Regions from separate parts of the Desulfosporosinus sp. Sb-LF genome, predicted to be linked through region 1. Evidence: riboswitches for the same ligand, from Rfam matches in the RefSeq annotation. Region 1 holds a riboswitch; each other region holds the start of a gene.
The links. A riboswitch is a leader RNA that binds a small molecule or an ion and turns the genes downstream of it on or off. The one in region 1 is predicted to bind cyclic di-GMP.
Positions count from the first base shown of each region.

Region 2: it holds a riboswitch for cyclic di-GMP, as region 1 does, so the genes downstream of both, E4K68_RS13115 (chemotaxis protein CheW) here and E4K68_RS04110 (methyl-accepting chemotaxis protein) in region 1, are expected to answer to the same signal.
Region 3: it holds a riboswitch for cyclic di-GMP, as region 1 does, so the genes downstream of both, E4K68_RS08575 (ArsB/NhaD family transporter) here and E4K68_RS04110 (methyl-accepting chemotaxis protein) in region 1, are expected to answer to the same signal.
Region 4: it holds a riboswitch for cyclic di-GMP, as region 1 does, so the genes downstream of both, E4K68_RS06665 (hypothetical protein) here and E4K68_RS04110 (methyl-accepting chemotaxis protein) in region 1, are expected to answer to the same signal.

Region 1 is NZ_SPQR01000002.1:275,908-280,475, forward strand. It holds tRNA gene E4K68_RS04085 (tRNA-Thr) at 26-101, shown strand; tRNA gene E4K68_RS04095 (tRNA-Gly) at 689-763, opposite strand; tRNA gene E4K68_RS04100 (tRNA-Phe) at 776-851, opposite strand; tRNA gene E4K68_RS04105 (tRNA-Glu) at 862-937, opposite strand; gene E4K68_RS04110 (methyl-accepting chemotaxis protein) at 1,054-2,823, opposite strand; cyclic di-GMP riboswitch class I at 2,938-3,022, opposite strand; tRNA gene E4K68_RS04115 (tRNA-Lys) at 3,313-3,388, opposite strand; gene E4K68_RS04120 (adenylosuccinate synthase) at 3,495-4,568, opposite strand, start outside.
Region 2 is NZ_SPQR01000008.1:48,285-52,852, forward strand. It holds gene E4K68_RS13105 (HD domain-containing phosphohydrolase) at 1-618, shown strand, start outside; gene queG (tRNA epoxyqueuosine(34) reductase QueG) at 641-1,672, shown strand; cyclic di-GMP riboswitch class I at 1,765-1,849, shown strand; gene E4K68_RS13115 (chemotaxis protein CheW) at 1,924-2,373, shown strand; gene E4K68_RS13120 (methyl-accepting chemotaxis protein) at 2,423-3,238, shown strand; gene E4K68_RS13125 (aminotransferase class I/II-fold pyridoxal phosphate-dependent enzyme) at 3,368-4,531, opposite strand; gene E4K68_RS13130 (Lrp/AsnC family transcriptional regulator) at 4,528-4,568, opposite strand, start outside.
Region 3 is NZ_SPQR01000005.1:75,429-79,996, forward strand. It holds gene E4K68_RS08560 (ABC transporter ATP-binding protein) at 1-145, opposite strand, end outside; gene E4K68_RS08565 (MarR family transcriptional regulator) at 243-704, opposite strand; gene E4K68_RS08570 (manganese catalase family protein) at 966-1,778, opposite strand; cyclic di-GMP riboswitch class I at 1,944-2,045, shown strand; gene E4K68_RS08575 (ArsB/NhaD family transporter) at 2,134-3,408, shown strand; gene amrS (AmmeMemoRadiSam system radical SAM enzyme) at 3,405-4,379, opposite strand; gene amrA (AmmeMemoRadiSam system protein A) at 4,441-4,568, opposite strand, start outside.
Region 4 is NZ_SPQR01000004.1:34,405-38,972, forward strand. It holds partial or broken gene E4K68_RS20995 (sulfite exporter TauE/SafE family protein) at 1-296, shown strand, start outside; gene E4K68_RS06665 (hypothetical protein) at 1,206-2,318, opposite strand; cyclic di-GMP riboswitch class II at 2,343-2,426, opposite strand; cyclic di-GMP riboswitch class I at 2,733-2,822, opposite strand; gene E4K68_RS06670 (hypothetical protein) at 2,991-3,443, shown strand; gene E4K68_RS06675 (hypothetical protein) at 3,664-3,915, opposite strand; gene E4K68_RS06680 (hypothetical protein) at 3,977-4,174, opposite strand; gene E4K68_RS06685 (hypothetical protein) at 4,285-4,446, opposite strand; gene E4K68_RS21385 (hypothetical protein) at 4,399-4,527, shown strand.

The sequences.
Region 1 (4,568 bases):
AAATAAAACCTGTCCAATAACGCGTGCCGACGTAGCTCAATTGGTAGAGCAACTGATTTGTAATCAGTAGGTTGCGGGTTCGAGTCCCATCGTTGGCTCCACACAGATTTAATCACTTTTAGCCATGTTGCATAGCAAATGATTTAAAGAATAATAAGACAGGTAAACAACTGTCTCATTATTCTTTAAATCGGAGGTTATGTAATGTGGCTAAAATTCGTTTAATGACTAAAACAGCACAATCGGCTTCAGCAAAAATGGAAGTCCATGCAGAAAAGGAATATTGCACCGACCTCTATCAACACAGCACTAAGACATACGAGGGAAGTCTTAAATTACTGGGTACTGGCTGTAAACTATCTACTCTCACAAGCGTTAGGATAGGCGATATGGACTGGGAAAATGAACTGATAGCTTATATACATACCAAGAATAAGAAGGCACAATACGCACCAATATCAAGGCAGTTGGTAGTTTCATTAAAGGAAGCAGGCTGTGGTTTGATTTATCAAGAGAAGGTCGAGGCCACTACGAAGGATAGACCAGAATTACAGCGACTACTCGAAGATTTACAAACTGGTGACACTGTGATTGTCAAGGAGTTAACAAGGGTATCACGGTTCTTATTAAAAACAATGGAAATAATAACAAAAAGCACCGCAATTCTTTGCAGTGCCTACATTTCATATGGAGCGGACGACGAGATTCGAACTCGCGATCCTCGGCTTGGGAAGCCAATGCTCTACCGCTGAGCCACGTCCGCTTGATATAACAGTGGTGCCTCAGGACGGAATCGAACCGCCGACACGAGGATTTTCAGTCCTCTGCTCTACCGACTGAGCTACCGAGGCATAATTGTAATGGTGACCCGTACGGGATTCGAACCCGTGTAACCGCCGTGAAAGGGCGGTGTCTTAGACCGCTTGACCAACGGGCCATGTTCAATGTTTAGGGTATTTCCAAACCTTGCTCACAAATATGAATTTTACAGGAAAGGTTGTCTTCTGTCAAGTACTCTTTGAGTCTTTAATAAATATTTTTTTATTTCTGTATCTAAATATTAAATTTCTTTATGGTTTCCTGCAACTCTTCTGCCAATTGAGCCAGAACCTGACTGGAAGAGGCAATTTCCTCAACCGATGCTGATTGTTCCTCCGTTGCAGCAGACACAGACTGTGTCTGTCCTGTAATGTTTCGACTAGTGTCATGAATATCAGCCACAGATGAGACTATTCTTGCGCTCCCCGCGGCCATTTGTTGAATCTCCTCTGAGATTTCCCCTACTTGCGTCGAAACATTATTAACCAAGGCAGTAATTTCATTGAATGCTTGGCCTGCTGTCTCAGCGACCATCGTCCCGAGTTTAACCTGATGCGTTCCCTCGTTGATCGATAAGACCGCTTTCTGTGTGTCTTGTTGAATGACGTGAATCAGTGAGGCAATTTGTTGTGAGGCTTCTTGCGATTGTTCTGCCAATTTACGGACTTCATCCGCTACAACAGCAAAACCCCTCCCTTGCTCCCCTGCTCGTGCAGCCTCAATTGCGGCGTTTAAAGCGAGCAGATTCGTCTGGGAAGCAATGGCTGATATGGTATCTACGATCTGTCCAATTTCCTTAGAACGTTCCCCTAGATTCAAAACCACCTCTGCTGATCCTGTCACTGTTTTTTCAATATTAATCATTTGCTGAATGGTTTTATCAATCGCCTGACTCCCTGCTACAGCTGAAAGGGCCGTGTCTTCGGAGGATTTAACGGCAACTTTGGCGTTCTCTAGCATTTGCTGTATCCCTGCTGACATTTGCTGCACAATTGCAGATGTCTCATCAACTGCATTAAGTTGTCTTTCTGCCCCTAGGGAGACTTCCATAATAGCCATAGCCACCTGTTGGGAGGCCTTTGCAGATTCTTCTGCTCCGGAACTTAGATGTTGCGATGATGCTGCAACTTGAGTTGAGGATGATGACACTTGTTGAACAAGATTTACTAGGTTATCTGTCATGGTTCTAAAAGCTCTACCAAGTTGACCTAGCTCATCTTTTGAGTTATTTTTGAGGTTACCAACTTTTAAATTACCTCTAGCTATTTCTTCAGCATTCTCAGCAATCTCAGTAATCTGTTTTGAAATCTTATTACTTAAAAAAGTGCCTAAGATAAGAGAAAATCCAAAAGCGAATAGAATGGATACTATGGTATAGATGATACTGATCTTACCCTTTTGTTTATAATCCAATTGTTTCTCATAGACAAGTTTATTAATATCATCAACCCAGTTTCCTGTTCCGATCACCCAATTATAGGGTTGAAACAATAATGTATAACTTCTTTTAGGCAAGGCTTCAGTTTGATTTGGTTTAGCAAAGGTATAGTCTGTATAACCGCCACCTGCTTGAGTACCATGAGTAATAAATTCCTGAACAAAAAATTTACCCTGACTGTCCTTGCCATCAAATCGTGACTTGCCTTCAGAGGTATCTCTTCCTAGAAGGACGACATTCATTCCGTCAGTCGTGTCAATCCAGAAATAGTTATCTTTATCAAATCTTAAATTTCTAACTAGATCAGCCGCTTTCTTTTTGGCTTCTTCTGGAGTTAACTCTCCATTTTTTTGACGGTTGTAAGTGTCTTGAACCAAACTATAAGCGGTTTGTACCTCGAGTTTAATCGTTCGATCAAATTGCTCATATAAAGTATTTCGATATTGAGTTACATTAGCTTGTTCCGTCGCGATTACATTATAAATGTTATACCCACCGAGAATCAGACCCATGATAAATGCAGTAGTCAATAACAGAAGAATCACTCGATGTTTTATTTTAGTCATACTCCCATCTCCCTTCCAAATACATCAAATTTATTGCACCTCTGATAGTAATATTATGAATTAAAACAAAAAATAAAGTCGCCACCCAGAGTAGGCATGGCGACAGAATTCCTAATTGGTATCCCGGCTATCATCACCCTATCGTGGAAGACCCGTAGCTTTGCGTCCTCAGCTTTTACTGAGTTTGCCCTTATCAAGATCCTTATGTAATTGTCGAATAATAGTATGAACATATAAATTCATCAGAAAGGTAATAGTTTTCTAATTTTTCCATTCTGTAATCGAACTATAACACATGTATCCGTAATTTAAAATACTTTTTTAACACATTCTCAACAAATTTCGTGTTAATAATTCAGATAATTCCATTATCTCCTCACTCACCATGCACCCCAAAAAATATAAGACAGTATTAAACGTTACGTCTAATACTGCCTTATCACCCATTACTATTGTAGTGCAACAAACAGGTACACACACATTTAAAACTGGTGAGCCATCCGCGACTCGAACGCGGGACACCCTGATTAAAAGTCAGGTGCTCTACCGACTGAGCTAATGGCTCAAGTAACTGTACCACGAATTAAAATATTACACGAAAACATCCTAATTGTCAAGATAGTTATTCTGAATTTATCTTAAATTGTAGATAAAGCGTATTTTATTAGAGCCTAAAAGATCTCGCCACGCACAATGGTCTGTTCTCGCCCTGGACCAATTGCGACCAACGTTGCTGGAACCCCAGTCAGCTCTTCAATCCTGAGGATGTAATTTTGAGCAGCCTGAGGTAGATCCTCAAACCGACGAACCTGAGTAATGTCTTCTTGCCAACCAGGCATTTCCTCATAGACAGGTTGACATTGTTTGAAGATCTTTTGACTCTGAGGGAATTCACGAATGATCTCTTCATTGGCTCTATATCCAACGCAGATCTTCAGCGTTTCAAGCCCCGTAAGGACATCAAGTTTTGTAACCGCAAAATCAGAGATTCCGCTTACTCGAACAGCATATCGAGCAATGACCGCATCGAACCAGCCACAACGACGCGCTCGGCCCGTCGTTGTTCCAAATTCATGGCCATTCTTCCGCATTTCTTCCCCTGTCTCATCCAGAAGTTCTGTAGGGAAAGGGCCTTCTCCGACACGAGTAGTATACGCTTTAATGACTCCGACTACTCGATTAATTCGAGTAGGTCCAATGCCTGCGCCAACACACGCTCCTCCAGCAATCGGATTAGAAGACGTAACATAGGGATATGTTCCATGATCAATATCCAGTAAAGTCCCCTGCGCACCTTCAAAGAGTACTTTCTCCCCCGCACGAATGCTTTTATCGATGGTCAATGAACCGTCCGTCACCATCGAACGAATTTGGTCGGCGTAACCCTGGTATTCTTCATAGATGTCTTCGAATTCAAGGGCTTTCTGACCGTAAACTTTAACAAACAAGTTATTTTTCTCCACCAAATTACAACGAAGTTTTTCAGCGAACTCATCTTTGTCCAAGAGATCAATGATCCGAATTCCAATTCGTGACGCCTTATCCATGTAAGAAGGGCCAATACCTCGTTTTGTCGTACCAATTTTATGTTCCCCACGAGCTTCTTCTTCCAAACCGTCAAGCACCCTGTGATAAGGCATAATCACATGGGCATTGCTACTAATCAGCAGTTTACCCGTCTTAATGCCCCGATTGGCAAGGTAACTGAGTTCCTCCAGTAAAACCTTCGGATCGATCACAACGCC
Region 2 (4,568 bases), on a different contig from region 1:
AAGTTAGCAGAAGTACGGGATGATGAAACAGGACAGCATATCGAACGTACCCGAGTGTTCTGTAGCATCCTCACTGAGCAGCTTCGCGTACAGTGTGCAGTGGATACGGAAATTGATAACTCCTTTGTGGATAATATTTACTTTGCCTCTTCGCTGCATGACATTGGTAAAGTAGCCATCTCCGATAAAATTTTGCTTAAACCTGGTAAATTAACTCCAGAAGAGTTCGGAATCATGAAAACCCATACTGTCGTTGGCTCAAAAACCTTGCAAACCATGCTAGAACATTATCCAGAGAATGCTTTTATCACTATGGCGATGGAGATTACCCTAAGTCATCATGAGAAATGGGATGGTTCAGGGTATCCACAAAATCTTAAGGGTAAGTCTATTCCCCTTAGTGCCAGAATTATGGCCTTAGCAGATGTGTATGATGCATTAACTTCAGAACGTTGTTATAAGCCCGCCTTTTCCCATGAGAAAAGCCGAAATATCATTATTGAGGGACGGGGTACACACTTCGATCCCGAAGTTATTGAAGCTTTTCTTGTCTTAGAAGGCCAGTTTCGAAAAATTAAACAAGATTTACGAGGGTATAACGTCACACGAACGCTGTGAGAGTATTCGGGGAGGATCTTCATTGAAACCTAATGAACAAATAAGTTGGAAGACAAACATTAAACGATGGGGGAGCGAGTTGGGCTTTGCCTCTGTAGGGTTTACTACCGCGGAATCGATCGAGGACCTCGCACCCTTGTTAGAAACACGTTTCGAAAAAGAGGTGGCAACTCCCTTTGAGATCAAGGAGATCAGGCAACGAATTGATCCTCGAGTGGTTTGGGAATACTGCAAGACAGTCGTTGCCGTTGCCTATCCACTTCCTCTTACAACTCCTCCTTTGGAAGGAGAGGGTATCATTGCTCGTTCGGCGGTTGGAGAGGACTATCATCAGGTCCTTCAAAATAAGATAAAACAACTTATCAATATAATGGTTGTCAATGGGTGGACGGGAAGCTTCCACAGTCAAGTGGATACAGGACCTTTAATTGAGCGTGCCTTCGCGTTTCGGGCAGGGATTGGATGGATTGGGCAAAACCAACAGCTCATTATTCCAGGATATGGTTCGTTTGTCACACTGGCTTTACTTTTACTGGATCGAGAGATCAAACCGGACTATCCAATGATCAACCAATGCGGAAGCTGCCAAAGATGTGTTGAAGCATGTCCGGCGCAGATCATCGGAAAAGAACCATTTGCGGCAAAACACTGCATTTCCTATCTCACACAGAGCAAAGAGGTGCTTACTCAGAAGGAACGCAGGGGCCTTGGGTTACGGGTTTTTGGATGTGACACCTGCCAGGAAGTATGCCCACATAATCAAAAGCGGCTGGCTGAGGAACAACAAGCGACCTCTTCCTCAGCTCCATCTTCACTACGACGTGGTGTTGACCTGCGGGAAACTCTTAATTTAACGAAAGGAGAGTTTCACCAACGTTTTAAAGGAACTGCAGCAGGTTGGCGTGGAAAAGGAATTCTTCAGAGAAATGCCTTTTTAGCCTTACGGAATGGGCTAGACCGAGGTGATAAAGTATGGTTAGCAGAACATGAAAAGAATAAAATAGTTCCGCCCATCATTGCTTTGTATTTAGAAGGATTAGAGAATAGTAAATAAAATTCCATTTAAAAAACTTGAAAAATGTGCACTAATAAAGAAATGATTGTGATATAATAAAATAAAAAGAATTAAGTATTTAATCTGAAAATTTAGAAAAATGGCAAACTTAGTGAAAGCTAAGGACGCAAAGCTATGGGTCGTAGAGGTATACCTAACGATTGCCAGGTTGCCAACGAATTTGCCATGCTTTTCATAAGAGCATGGCATTTTAATTTGTGGGGGAGTAAAAAAAGAAAGGAGTAATATGAATGGACGAAATGAAACAATTCATCCAGTTTAAATTGGGGTTGCAAGACTATGCTGTGGAAATGAGTTCTGTTCGAGAGATCATCAAGCCCGTGAAAGTTATAGAACTTTTGGGTGCACCGGAATTCGTTCAGGGGATTGCAAAAGTACGTGATGGAGTTGTTACCATTGTGGATTTGAGAAAGAAATTTGTAATAGCACCCACTGATGAAGGGGAGCCCAGAATCATGATTTTTGAGTCGACCAAAGAGACTGAGAAAATAGGACTATGGGTCGATGATGTCGTTGAAATTCTCGAATGCAACTCCATTGAAAAAGTCCCTAGTATTATACATCAAGGCACAATTAAAGAAATCATTAAAACAAATGAGAATATTATTCCAGTAATAAATATTGAAAGACTTTTTTCCGATGACGTTTTAACTTGGTTGAGTTCCGCTGACATTGGATAAGCCGATATTCAAGATAGTCTATGCCAAATAATTGTTAGGAGGAATTGCGATGATAGAAGATTATGTACAAATGGTTGATGTGATTTTTGAAACTGATTTTGGGAAAACATCGGTTTTCTTATTTGATCTTGAGAAATATATTCATATTAAAATGGGTTCCGTTATCAATCTGCCTTTCAAAGCTGGCGACATATTACCGGCTACGACTACGTCGTATCAATGCCTTCGAACCGGTGAAAAGGTGGAAAAAATGGTTGGGGCTGAAGTCTTAGGAGTCGCTTACACTGGAATAGCATATCCGATTAGAGAAAATGGTGTCATAATCGGTGGAATTGCCACGACAGGTTCAAATGAAAGGGAATATGCCCTAGAAAAATTGCCTTCCTTGGCCAAAGAACTTTCAGAATCTTTGGAGCAAGTTTCAGCTGCTATGGAGAATATTGCTGCTTCAGCTCAAGCTCTTGCAGATGGCGGACAAGCCCTTACGATACAATCCCAAGAAGTTAATGAAAAAGCATTACAAATGGAAGAAGTTGTAGAATACATAAATTCCGTGGCTAGCGATACAAAAGTTCTTGGACTTAACGCTTCGATCGAGGCTTCTAGAGCGGGTGAGGTTGGGAGAGGATTTGCTGTGGTAGCCTCGGAAATTCGGGCGATGGCAATATCAAGTGCCACCTCGGCAAAAGATATACGAAAAATTATCGGTAGCATACAAGGCCTTGTCGGTAAGATGACAGTGGAGTTAGAACAGGTAGGTGGTAATACACAGGAAGTCTCTGCTGCTGTTGAGGAAATTGGAGCGACCATTGAAACTTTGACATCGTCGGCAATCGCACTATCAGCTTTAGCCGAAAAAATTTGAATTCATTGCAAGAAAGTGAGGCAGTGAACAGTCTCCTTGCCTCACTCATAATAGTACTTGACTTGCGTGGTTGTCAAAAAAGCCTGATTGATCAGTCCCTAAAGGTCTGATCAATCAGGCTTTTTAAAGTTAACCTAATCTTGACTGAACAAAATGCGCGATGCGTTTGAGTGCTTCCTGAAGTTGTTCCAATGAATAGGCGTAAGAACAGCGAATATGTCCTTCTCCGGAGGGCCCGAAGGCGGTTCCTGGAACGACGGCTACATTTTCTGCCTTTAAAAGTTCTTCGGCAAACTCTTCAGAGGACAAATTTGTTTTAGATATGTCCGGGAAAACATAGAAAGCCCCTAAGGGTTCGAAACAGTCGAGGCCCATTTGCCGAAAACCATGAACCATTAGACGGCGTCGCCGATCATAAGCCGTAACCATTTCGTTTTTGGCTTCAGAGGCAGAACGTAACGCTTCTAAGGCCGCGATTTGTCCCGTGATGGGAGCGCAGAGCATGGTGTATTGATGAATACGTGTCATCCCACCGATAAGGTCTTTATGTCCGGCAACATACCCGATTCTCCATCCAGTCATGGCGTAGGATTTTGAAAAACCACTGACAAAGAGAGTGCGGTCATGCATGCCGGGCAAACTAGCAAACGAGACATGAGTTCCGCCATAGGTAAGATCTGAATAAATATCATCAGCTAAGACGAGAAGATCATGTTCAGTCACAAAGTCCGCGATAGGGAGAAGATCCTCACGATTCATGATCGCACCAGTCGGATTATTTGGGTAGGATAGAACTAAGAGCTTGGCTTTAGGCGTATAGGCCTTGGCCAAGTCTTCTACCCGTAAACGAAAGTCTTCCTTAGCGTGGGTCGGAACGTAACTAACACTGGCCCCGGCCATTGTGGCACAAGGGGCATAGGACACGTAGGATGGATCAGGAACTAAGACAACATCCCCCGGTGAGAGCACGGCTCGCATCACAAGGTCCACTGCTTCGCTCGCTCCAGTGGTGATGAGAATTTCGTGTCCCGGATCGTAGGAAAGTCCCAGGGACATATCCAAATGGTATGAAAGCTCTTCGCGCAACTCAAGGAGACCCGCGTTACTGGTATACATAGTCTGTCCTTGCTCTAAAGAAAAGATGCCACTTTCACGCACAGTCCAAGGGGTTACAAAGTCAGGTTCTCCGACTCCCAACGAAATAACATCTTTCATGGTTGCTACAAGGTCGAAAAATTTTCGAATTCCAGAGGGAGGGAGATTGGCGACATGGGGTGCAAGATAACGATTCATGGGGAAACCACGAGACGTTGAATCGTCTCTTCCTCTC
Region 3 (4,568 bases), on a different contig from region 1:
CATCTTTGTTGACAATCCCGTGGTCCACAATATTCGCCATCAAGGTCGGTAAATAAAGATCGGAAAGGACTTGTGCAAAAAGCAGTACGATGACAACCGTAATATATGCAGTATATGGTTTTAAAAATCGATACAATTTAATCATTCACAGTCTCCTCTCTCTACTAATCTCAACAATTTTACTATCTCTACTATTTTTATCTCTTCTATCACTATAATCCCGCCCTCCGTTTACCTTTCGTTTATAATTTCGAATCATTCTTCTCGACTTCCTTACTTCTTAGAAGCCTTTTCAGAACCTCTAAACCTTCATATATTTTATTAAGTTCTTCCGGGGTACCTTGGTCCATTGTTAAAGCAATGTTTTCTTCAAAACGTTTATGGAATATTTGATGCATCTCCACAAAATTTGGAGCTACGCTGACGTGAACCACTCTTCTATCTTGTTCACTTCTTAATCGTTCTACCATTCCTAACTTTTCCATCCTATCTAAAATGCCAGATACCGTACTATTAGATAGATTAAGTTTGCCACTTAATTCCGTAATCTTAAGCGTTTTTTCCTTACCTAAAATCCCCATCACCATCATTTGAGGGATTGTCATACCCGTATTCTCCATGACACTACTCATGTTGTTCTTAAAAAGGAGCATGACTTCCTGTAGAAGCTTGGCGATCTTCGTACTTTCATTTAAATTTTCCATTTGTCAACCATCCTATCTCCGTATTTCGTATATGAAATATTATCCATGATTATATTACGTATATGAATATTTCGTACACGAAATATATTACTCTGTAAGTATATATTTGTCAAACATTGAATTTCAACTCAAATCCAACCCACAAAAAACGGACATTTAACTGTCCGTTTTGCTTTAGTCATTATTCAATTCCATAATTATTATCGATAATATGTCTCACCAGACACCAGATATCCTTACTCGCCTCCATAAAGCCTTATCTTAATGTTGTTTAGGCGGAAGCTGAGGTTGCGGTTGAGAATATTGAGGATTATTTCGCATATGGTCATTATAGCCTGGAGCAACTTCCCTCGCACCGGTTGCTTGTGGATCTTTTCCATACTGGGCTGGCCCTCCATACTTCTCGTTCGGGTTCTCCTCATAGGAGAACTCGTTACCTTGATTCCAAGGTCCCCGGCTATCTCCCTGACCTGTTGACATGTTCATGTATTTCTTAGAGAAGTCCGAGTCTCGGAAGTCCTTATTGACACCCGTTCCCTGCAACGTATTAATTGCTTGCATAAAGGAAAAGTTATGAGATTCTTCGCGACTCAAGAGAAAACGAATCATGTCCTTAACTCCGGCGTCATCGGTTTGTTGAAGAAGACGCTCATAGATTAGCTTAGCCCGCAGCTCTGCCCCAGCATTTGATGAAAGGTCCGTGTAGATATCTCCCATTGAATTGACGAAGGTTGAGCTCCAAGGAACACCAGCAGAATTAACCAGAAGTGGTCCACCTCCAAGCAAGGCCATATGATTTGCCGAGAAATCTTTAGGAATGCTGTCGACAGGGCCAATTAACATTCCAAGACACTCTCCCACCATCTCTAAATGGCTCAACTCTTCAGCCGCAATATCTTGCAGCAAGTCCCGTATTTTAGGATCATTACATCCTAAACTCTGAGAGAAATACTGCATGGCTGCTTTAAGCTCACCATTCCCTCCTCCAAACTGTTCCAGTAGCAAGACCGCAAAGCGGGGGTCTGGTCGATCGACATGTACCGTGTATTCCATATCCTTAACATGCTTAAACACTTTAGAAAACCTCCTTTTTTGAAGAAAATTAGTTTATCTAATTTCGTGTTATTATTTGATTAACCCCAAAATCTTATCCAGAGAAATATTCTGAATTTAAGCTTTAGTTCTTGACTATTATTGATCTTTTTTGATATGATGTTATTCTAGATATCAAAATTAGCAGTTCGGTTGGGGTAAACTCCGCGAAAGCGAAGGACGCTAAAGTCATGGGTCTAAGGCTTTAATTCATAAGATGAATTAAGCTAAGATCGCCAGACTACAAGCATAGAACTTCTCTGGGGAGAGTAGTCGTTTAAGACTACTCTCTTTTATTTTGAAAACATTAGAAGTAAACGTTTTGGGAGGTGTACTAATGCTCATCGGAGTAGCCATCAGTATTTTTATATTCAGCTATTTCTTCATCATTACAGAAAAAATTCCTCGTGCAGTGACCGCAGTTTTTGGTGCCTCACTACTGATTATCCTTGGAGTTCTTACACAAGAAAAGGCGATTCATTACATTGATTGGAATACTTTAGGACTCTTGATTGGGATGATGATTATCGTCGATCTAACTCGACGATCTGGGATATTTACCTTTCTGGCAATCTGGGTTAGCAAAAAGGTCAAGGGGGATCCCCTATTATTGATGCTCTCCTTGTCCCTGCTCACGGCTTTCCTATCTGCACTCTTGGATAACGTCACCACCATGTTATTGATTGTCCCTGTAGCCCTCTCCATCGCTGATCAATTAGAGGTCGATCCAATACCCTTCCTCTTCAGCCAAATTATCATGAGTAATATTGGTGGTACAGCAACTCTTATCGGAGACCCACCTAATATTATTATCGCCGGACAAACAGGTCTCAGTTTTGTGGCCTTTCTTATGAACCTTACTCCCATTATTCTCATTATTATTGTTGTTACGCTATTCACTTTCTATTTTATCTATCATCGTAAGTTAGTCACCCAAGAGGAATTAAAAGCTAAACTTATGGATCAAAATGAATGGGACCACATTAAGGACTTCGCCTTACTCAAGAAAAGCCTCTCAGTCCTGAGCTTAGTGATTCTGGGTTTTTCCCTACATTCCTTTCTTCACTTAGAGACAGCCACCATTACTCTCAGCGGTGCCATGCTTTTAATGATCTGGACCCATGAAGAGCCCGAAGAGGTTTTCTTGGCAATAGAATGGCCCACGATCTTTTTCTTTTCCGGTTTGTTTGTTCTTGTCGGGGGACTTATTGAGGTCGGAGTCCTTGACCGTCTGGCAGAATGGAGCATGAGTTTAACTCAAGGGAACCCTCTCTTCATGGCCATGTTAATTCTCTTCATATCCGCCCTACTATCATCCTTTCTCGATAATATCCCTTTCGTCGCAACCATGATCCCCCTGATTCAAAAACTTGCCTTACTCAGCCAGTTCACCCCCACCCAAACAGAACCCCTCTGGTGGGCCTTGTCTCTAGGTGCCTGCCTTGGGGGGAATGGGACCTTGGTCGGAGCCTCCGCTAATCTCATAGTGGCAGGAATTGCCGAGAAAAACGGAATCAAAATACGATATATTCAATTCTTAAAAGTAGGTTTTCCCGTCATGATCCTCTCTGTATTAATTTCATCCGTGTACCTGGTCATTCGTTATTATTAGACTCCATCCATCCCAACCCCAAAAATGCCCTTCCCACATTTCGGGCAACACCCTCCGTTTAGGCGATTAACGACCACTGGCTCACGCTCAATCACTGCTTCCCCACACCGAGGACAAACCGTCGCACTTCCTCCCCTGACATTTCCCAGATACACATAGGGAAGCCATTCTTTAGCTATATCCCCTAATCGTTCTAAGGTTTGTCGTTCCGTTGGAGGAACCGTTAAACGGTATGCAGGATGATAGCCGCTCAAATGCCAAGCTAGAGGTACACCAAGCTTCTGTAACCATTGGGCCAATCCCCTAATTTCTTTCGGATCATCATTTGCCTCTGGAATGACAAGGGTTGTGATTTCCAGGTGAACACGTCCTGCCAAACGCTCGACATTGTCTAAAACCCAAGCTAGTTTTCCTCCACAATAGTGTTGATAAAATTCCTCAGAGAACGCTTTAATATCAATGTTAACCGCATCAAGCCATGGAATCAGCTCCTCGATAAAACGTGGAGAAATCGTTCCATTACTGACTAGAACTACTTTCCCCCCCTGTGCGCGAATCAGAGGAGCCGTATCCCTAATCATCTCAAACCACATACTCGGCTCTGAATAAGTAAAACACAGTCCTATTGACTTCCGCTCCTGCCTGGTAAGCTCTGCAAGCTCGGCAGGAGTTACTTTTTTGCCAACTTGATGTCGCTGAGATATTTCGTGATTTTGACAGAACGAACATCTCAGATTACAGCCAAAGCCTCCCACGGAAAAAATCCAAGAGCCAGGATAAAAATGATATAGAGGTTTTTTCTCAATCGGATCCAAATTCCAGGCTGCTACTTCACCATAGATTCTAGAAATGATCTCCCCTTCTCGATTCTCCCTGGCATGACACCGTCCTGACTGCCCATGTCTCAATTGACATCGCTGAGGACACAAAAGGCAACTCGCATTATAGGAATCTTTACTCAGGTTACTTATGCTTATATTACTTGTATCCCCAAGACTACTTGCATTGCTAAAATTACTTGTTTTGCTTGTATTACTCATAATGACGTTTGACCTCAAAGCGCCAGAATTCTACTGGGTCCTCCACTGGTATTCCCGCCTTTTGTTTAGCAATGCTCACTTGATCTGCTACAGTATCGACCCCTTCCAAATGTGGAAGCA
Region 4 (4,568 bases), on a different contig from region 1:
CAGGATTCATTGGAAAGTGGGGAACGGGACAAATCCCCTTCGTAATGGCTACAGTCCTGGTTGCCGGTGCATTGATGGGGGCGCAACTGGGGGGACGTTTAAGTAGCCGGTTAAAAACGGCAAGTCTTCGAATAATTTTAAGTCTACTTATTGCTTTTACGGCTTTAAAGATGTGGTTTGAATTAAGCCCCATTGTAGGCTACCTTTTCACGATAGGGTTAGCACTTTTGATGCTAGTATTCCTTAATGCAAAAAGGAAACAAAAAGAGATAAATAAACTAACAACCAAAACTTGAGTGGACAATGGAACTCGTCTCATCCAGATAATCCATCCACTTTTCGAGAGTGACCTATGTCGGTTTCACAAAGGTTCTACCCACTGTACTCAATGTGGCCTATGTGTTGGTGCATGCCCTTCCTTTTCTTTAGAGTTACCGCAAAACACGAAAAAACCTCGGGAGATTACTCAAGAAATAACTATTAAAAGCCAAACCTACATAAAGAGCTGGCAGTGTTTGTGCCAGCTCTTTATGTAGGTTTGGCTAGACTTTTAATAAGCCATTCTAGCTGAAGTGGGATTAACTAGGTAGTGCGGTCCATCCTTACATTTTCTTACGCCATAGCCATTTAATAATATATTTGCTCAGTGATTATATAAAATATTCATATAAAAGTAGTGCACACTCATTATCATCTCTTGCTGAAAATACCATGACAAAAATCATTTCTTTAAAATTTTAAGCATAATTAAATTATTACTGCAGATATAGCCCTTTTAATAAGGGCCTTACTATTCCCCGTTGAGTTGTAAAATGGTGGTGCTGCCACATCGAAATATTCAGCGTCATCACCTTTCAGTGACTTTGCCCTTGACATTTTTATTTTTATTTATATTTTACTATATGCTAACTTACATTTTTAGTAAACACAAATGGTTAATAAATGAGACGATAATCCTGTAAACTGTGTCCAATGGCCTATGTCCTTAATACAACCAATAAAATTTAAATGGTTATTGTTTTTTGATTGCTATTCCCTAGTTTGCTTTATTCCCTATTATTAAAATTTTGATTTTATTACAATATGCATAAAAGAATCCCTGGAATGCTTAATATATCTGCTTCCAGGGATTTTAAATGATTTTTTTAAAATTGTCGGTTCTTGAGGGGGGCAAAACTCGAGGGAATCACCCCAGATGAGAATATTTATTTGGTTACTAGTACTTTATAAGGAGTACCAGCTATAGTTACATCGACGGTTTTACTTCCAGTATTCCAATTTGGAAGACTAAAATGGATTTGCATTGTATCGCCGGTGTTAACTGGATCTCCGATATTGTAAAGAGCATAAACTTCTCCAGTTGCATCGTAACCGTTAAGTTCTGGTGTTCTTCCATTGCTGTACGTAGGAATCCAACCGCCTTTAATTATGACAGAAGCTCCATTAATTTCCTTAATAACGATAGGGGTTGGGTCTAAAATAGGTTTAGGTGCAACCGCATAACTTACGGTTTTTGAAGCGGTATTTCCTGCGTTATCTGTTGCAATAACTGTAAATGTCTTATCTCCAGGAGTGCTGATATCAATTTGCGAACCCGTTGGAAGTGTTCCTGAAGAGGTGTCAATACCTGATAAAGCGTCCGTTGCAGTCCAAGTAACTGTAGGTTGCGCATCCCCAACAGTATATGCTGTAGCAATTCCGCTTATATCAATAGTCGGGGCTGTCTCATCAACTTTAACTGTAAGAGCATCGCTATAGCCGATATTACCTGCATTATCGGTAGCTGAGCCTTTAATATCGGAGTTGATGCCTTCACTCTTTGTGACAGCATCGTCAGTCTTCGCTATACCTGATAAAGCATCGGTACCATTAAACCTTACGGTAACATCTTTGTTATACCATCCATTAGCATTAAGTTGACTAGCACTAATAGGAGTCGCTGTTACAACAGGAGCTGTCAAATCAACCCCTAATTGTTGTGTAGCAACAGCTGAAACTACTCCTTCTTGCTTCGCCTGAAGAGAAAACATATGGTCGCCTTCAGTTAGAAGGTATGACGTAGATGTTATTTTAGGGTCATAATCTGACCATACACCTTTATCTAACTTCCAAGAGGATAGAATGGCAGCAGGGCTACCGGAAGTAGTGGCTGTTTTCCACGAAACAGGTATGGTTTGGCAGTTGGTCCAGCGTTGAGCCGTAATGCTTACACTTGGCGCGGTCTTTTCCGCAGGTTTTGCTGCCATAACTGATTGAACCATTCCAGTCAATAATAATGTGGTTGATAGGGTTGCTACTAACGTTTTCTTTAATTTCATTCTTTGCACCTCTTAAATTTATTTGTTTAAGAGGGTCGGTTACACTAATAGCTCCATGTGGTCTAAGTGTCCACGTACAGACCACACTTCTCAGCTCCCCTAATTTACCGAAACCAGTCGGCGTGGAACTACGATTCTTTCGTGTGTCTAAGAGATATTCAGCTTCAAGACTGACTCTCCCTCCGACTAAGATTGGTAACCCAAGTGATTATTTGCACTTGAGGGCAAGGGTCCTTTCCCTTACCTTTTTGATTGACCATGATTGCCACAGAGTGAATCAAAAGGATTCAATTCCTACACCTTCTAAGAGTTCATCTCTCGCCTACTTTTTATCTGGGGTAATCAGCATTAGACGTCTTATCAGCCCCCTTTGTGTTTGATAATGACAAAAAAGCCGGGCTATCTAGTTATAAACTAGGTAACCCGGCTGCCATTCCCCCTTAGCAAGAGATTAGGCCCGTAGCTTTGCGTCCCCATCTTTCGATGAGTTTGCTAATCATTCTCAGTGTGTGCATTTGTATTTTACTTCAAATAGTCAAAAAAATCCATATAAACCTCTCCTTGTATTGCGACAAATTTTGCGCTTCTCTAATTCTAAAACCAAAGTTCTAAGAATAACATATGTTCGATATAAACATTTTATAAAGGAGTTAGATAAATTTTGAAAACCCCATGAAACATAAAATTGCTCGTATATTCATTGCACTCTTAATAGCTTTAGCGAATGCTCTAGTAATTCTATTCCTGCAACAAGTCCCACAAAAGCAGAGGAATCAAAACAGGTCCAAACTACCACAGTTTCGTTCCTGCCGTAAGTCAAGCTCCCACACCAACTTCAGTAGTTACGCCTACCACCGTTACTCAAACGCCATACCAGATCCTAAGCCTGCCGTTACCGCTGCCCCTACAGTCACGCCCCATGTTGTGAATTCGTCTCCCCCCAAACAAACTCTTCAAACTTTGACGGTATACATAACTAAAACTGGCAAAAAGTATTATCGAGATGGATGTCAGTACTTATCAAAGAGTAAAATCTCATTAGTCTATCGGATGCAGAAAGTTAAGGATACGGGCCATGTAGTATCTGTAATCCTCCGAAGTAAAGAGACTGGAATTGGTCGATAGCTCTTGGCCAAAATGATAATGGCTAATTTATTTTGTTAGCCTATCCAGAAAAACAAACCAGTTTTCCAAGACAGCCACCCCGGCGGGTTATCGCAAATTACTATAATACCAGTGAATTTAATGGGTTGAATGTTGCCAGAGGCTTAAGCGCTGGTGGTTACGCAGCAAATAAGCCTTTAATGAAGGAAGGTGGTGCATTCCATTTATGTAGCCAAAGTGATCATTGAAAGCATAATGGATATTTGTCCTTCAAGGTTCTAGTAATATCAAAAGCTATTTGCCTAACACTTGCAAGTACAACTCCTTTTACAGGCTTATACTCGTGGAAAACATTCAATGAATTATTTCTTGAGAGATTGACATATGCTTCATCTAAGGTAGGGTCTACATGAGCACCACCATCTTGATCGGCTAGAGATAATATCAGTGTTCTTCTATTAAACTTTATATTTCCATCAGATAAAACATTCATTCCTCCCACCATTCTGAGAAAAGAATCCAAGGATTCATTTTCCTTAATTCCTCACCATTATCTAATGGGGCAACATATTCTGTTCTTCCACACAACCGATGAAGGTTAATCCGACTTCATATTTTTTACCCATGAAACTAATGCAGCCGAATTTGTCCACTTGGTGTGACTCACAATGGAGGAAAGCATTCTTTAGTACCTCCAGGTCCGCAAAACGAAGAGCCTGATTGCCACTGCGAAAGGCTGTTTCCGAATTCATTTTGTTTTCGAAGGCTGAGTGGAGCTTGTTTTGGTAGCATTCGGTAAGTCATACTTAAAAAAGTTCGTTGAGATGGTTTAGCGTTTTTGGTTTTTCCAGCGAGGCTTTACTTATGAAAGCATCAACCACTCGGTTAAAACGCTCAATCTTTCCAGTGGCCCGGGGGAATACGGTTTAGCATAAAGAAGCCGAATACCTAATTCTGAGCAGGTTCGCGCCATCCAGTGGGTACGATATTGTTTGCCATTGTCGAAGTATACCGATTCCGGCAAACCGAACTTCTGGATGGCAACCCGGAAACAATCTTCGACGATGACCTGATCGAGCGTTGGACTCATTATTCTTTATCATGAAATTTAGTTCATTAAGGCTTTTAAGAAAACCAAAAAGCACA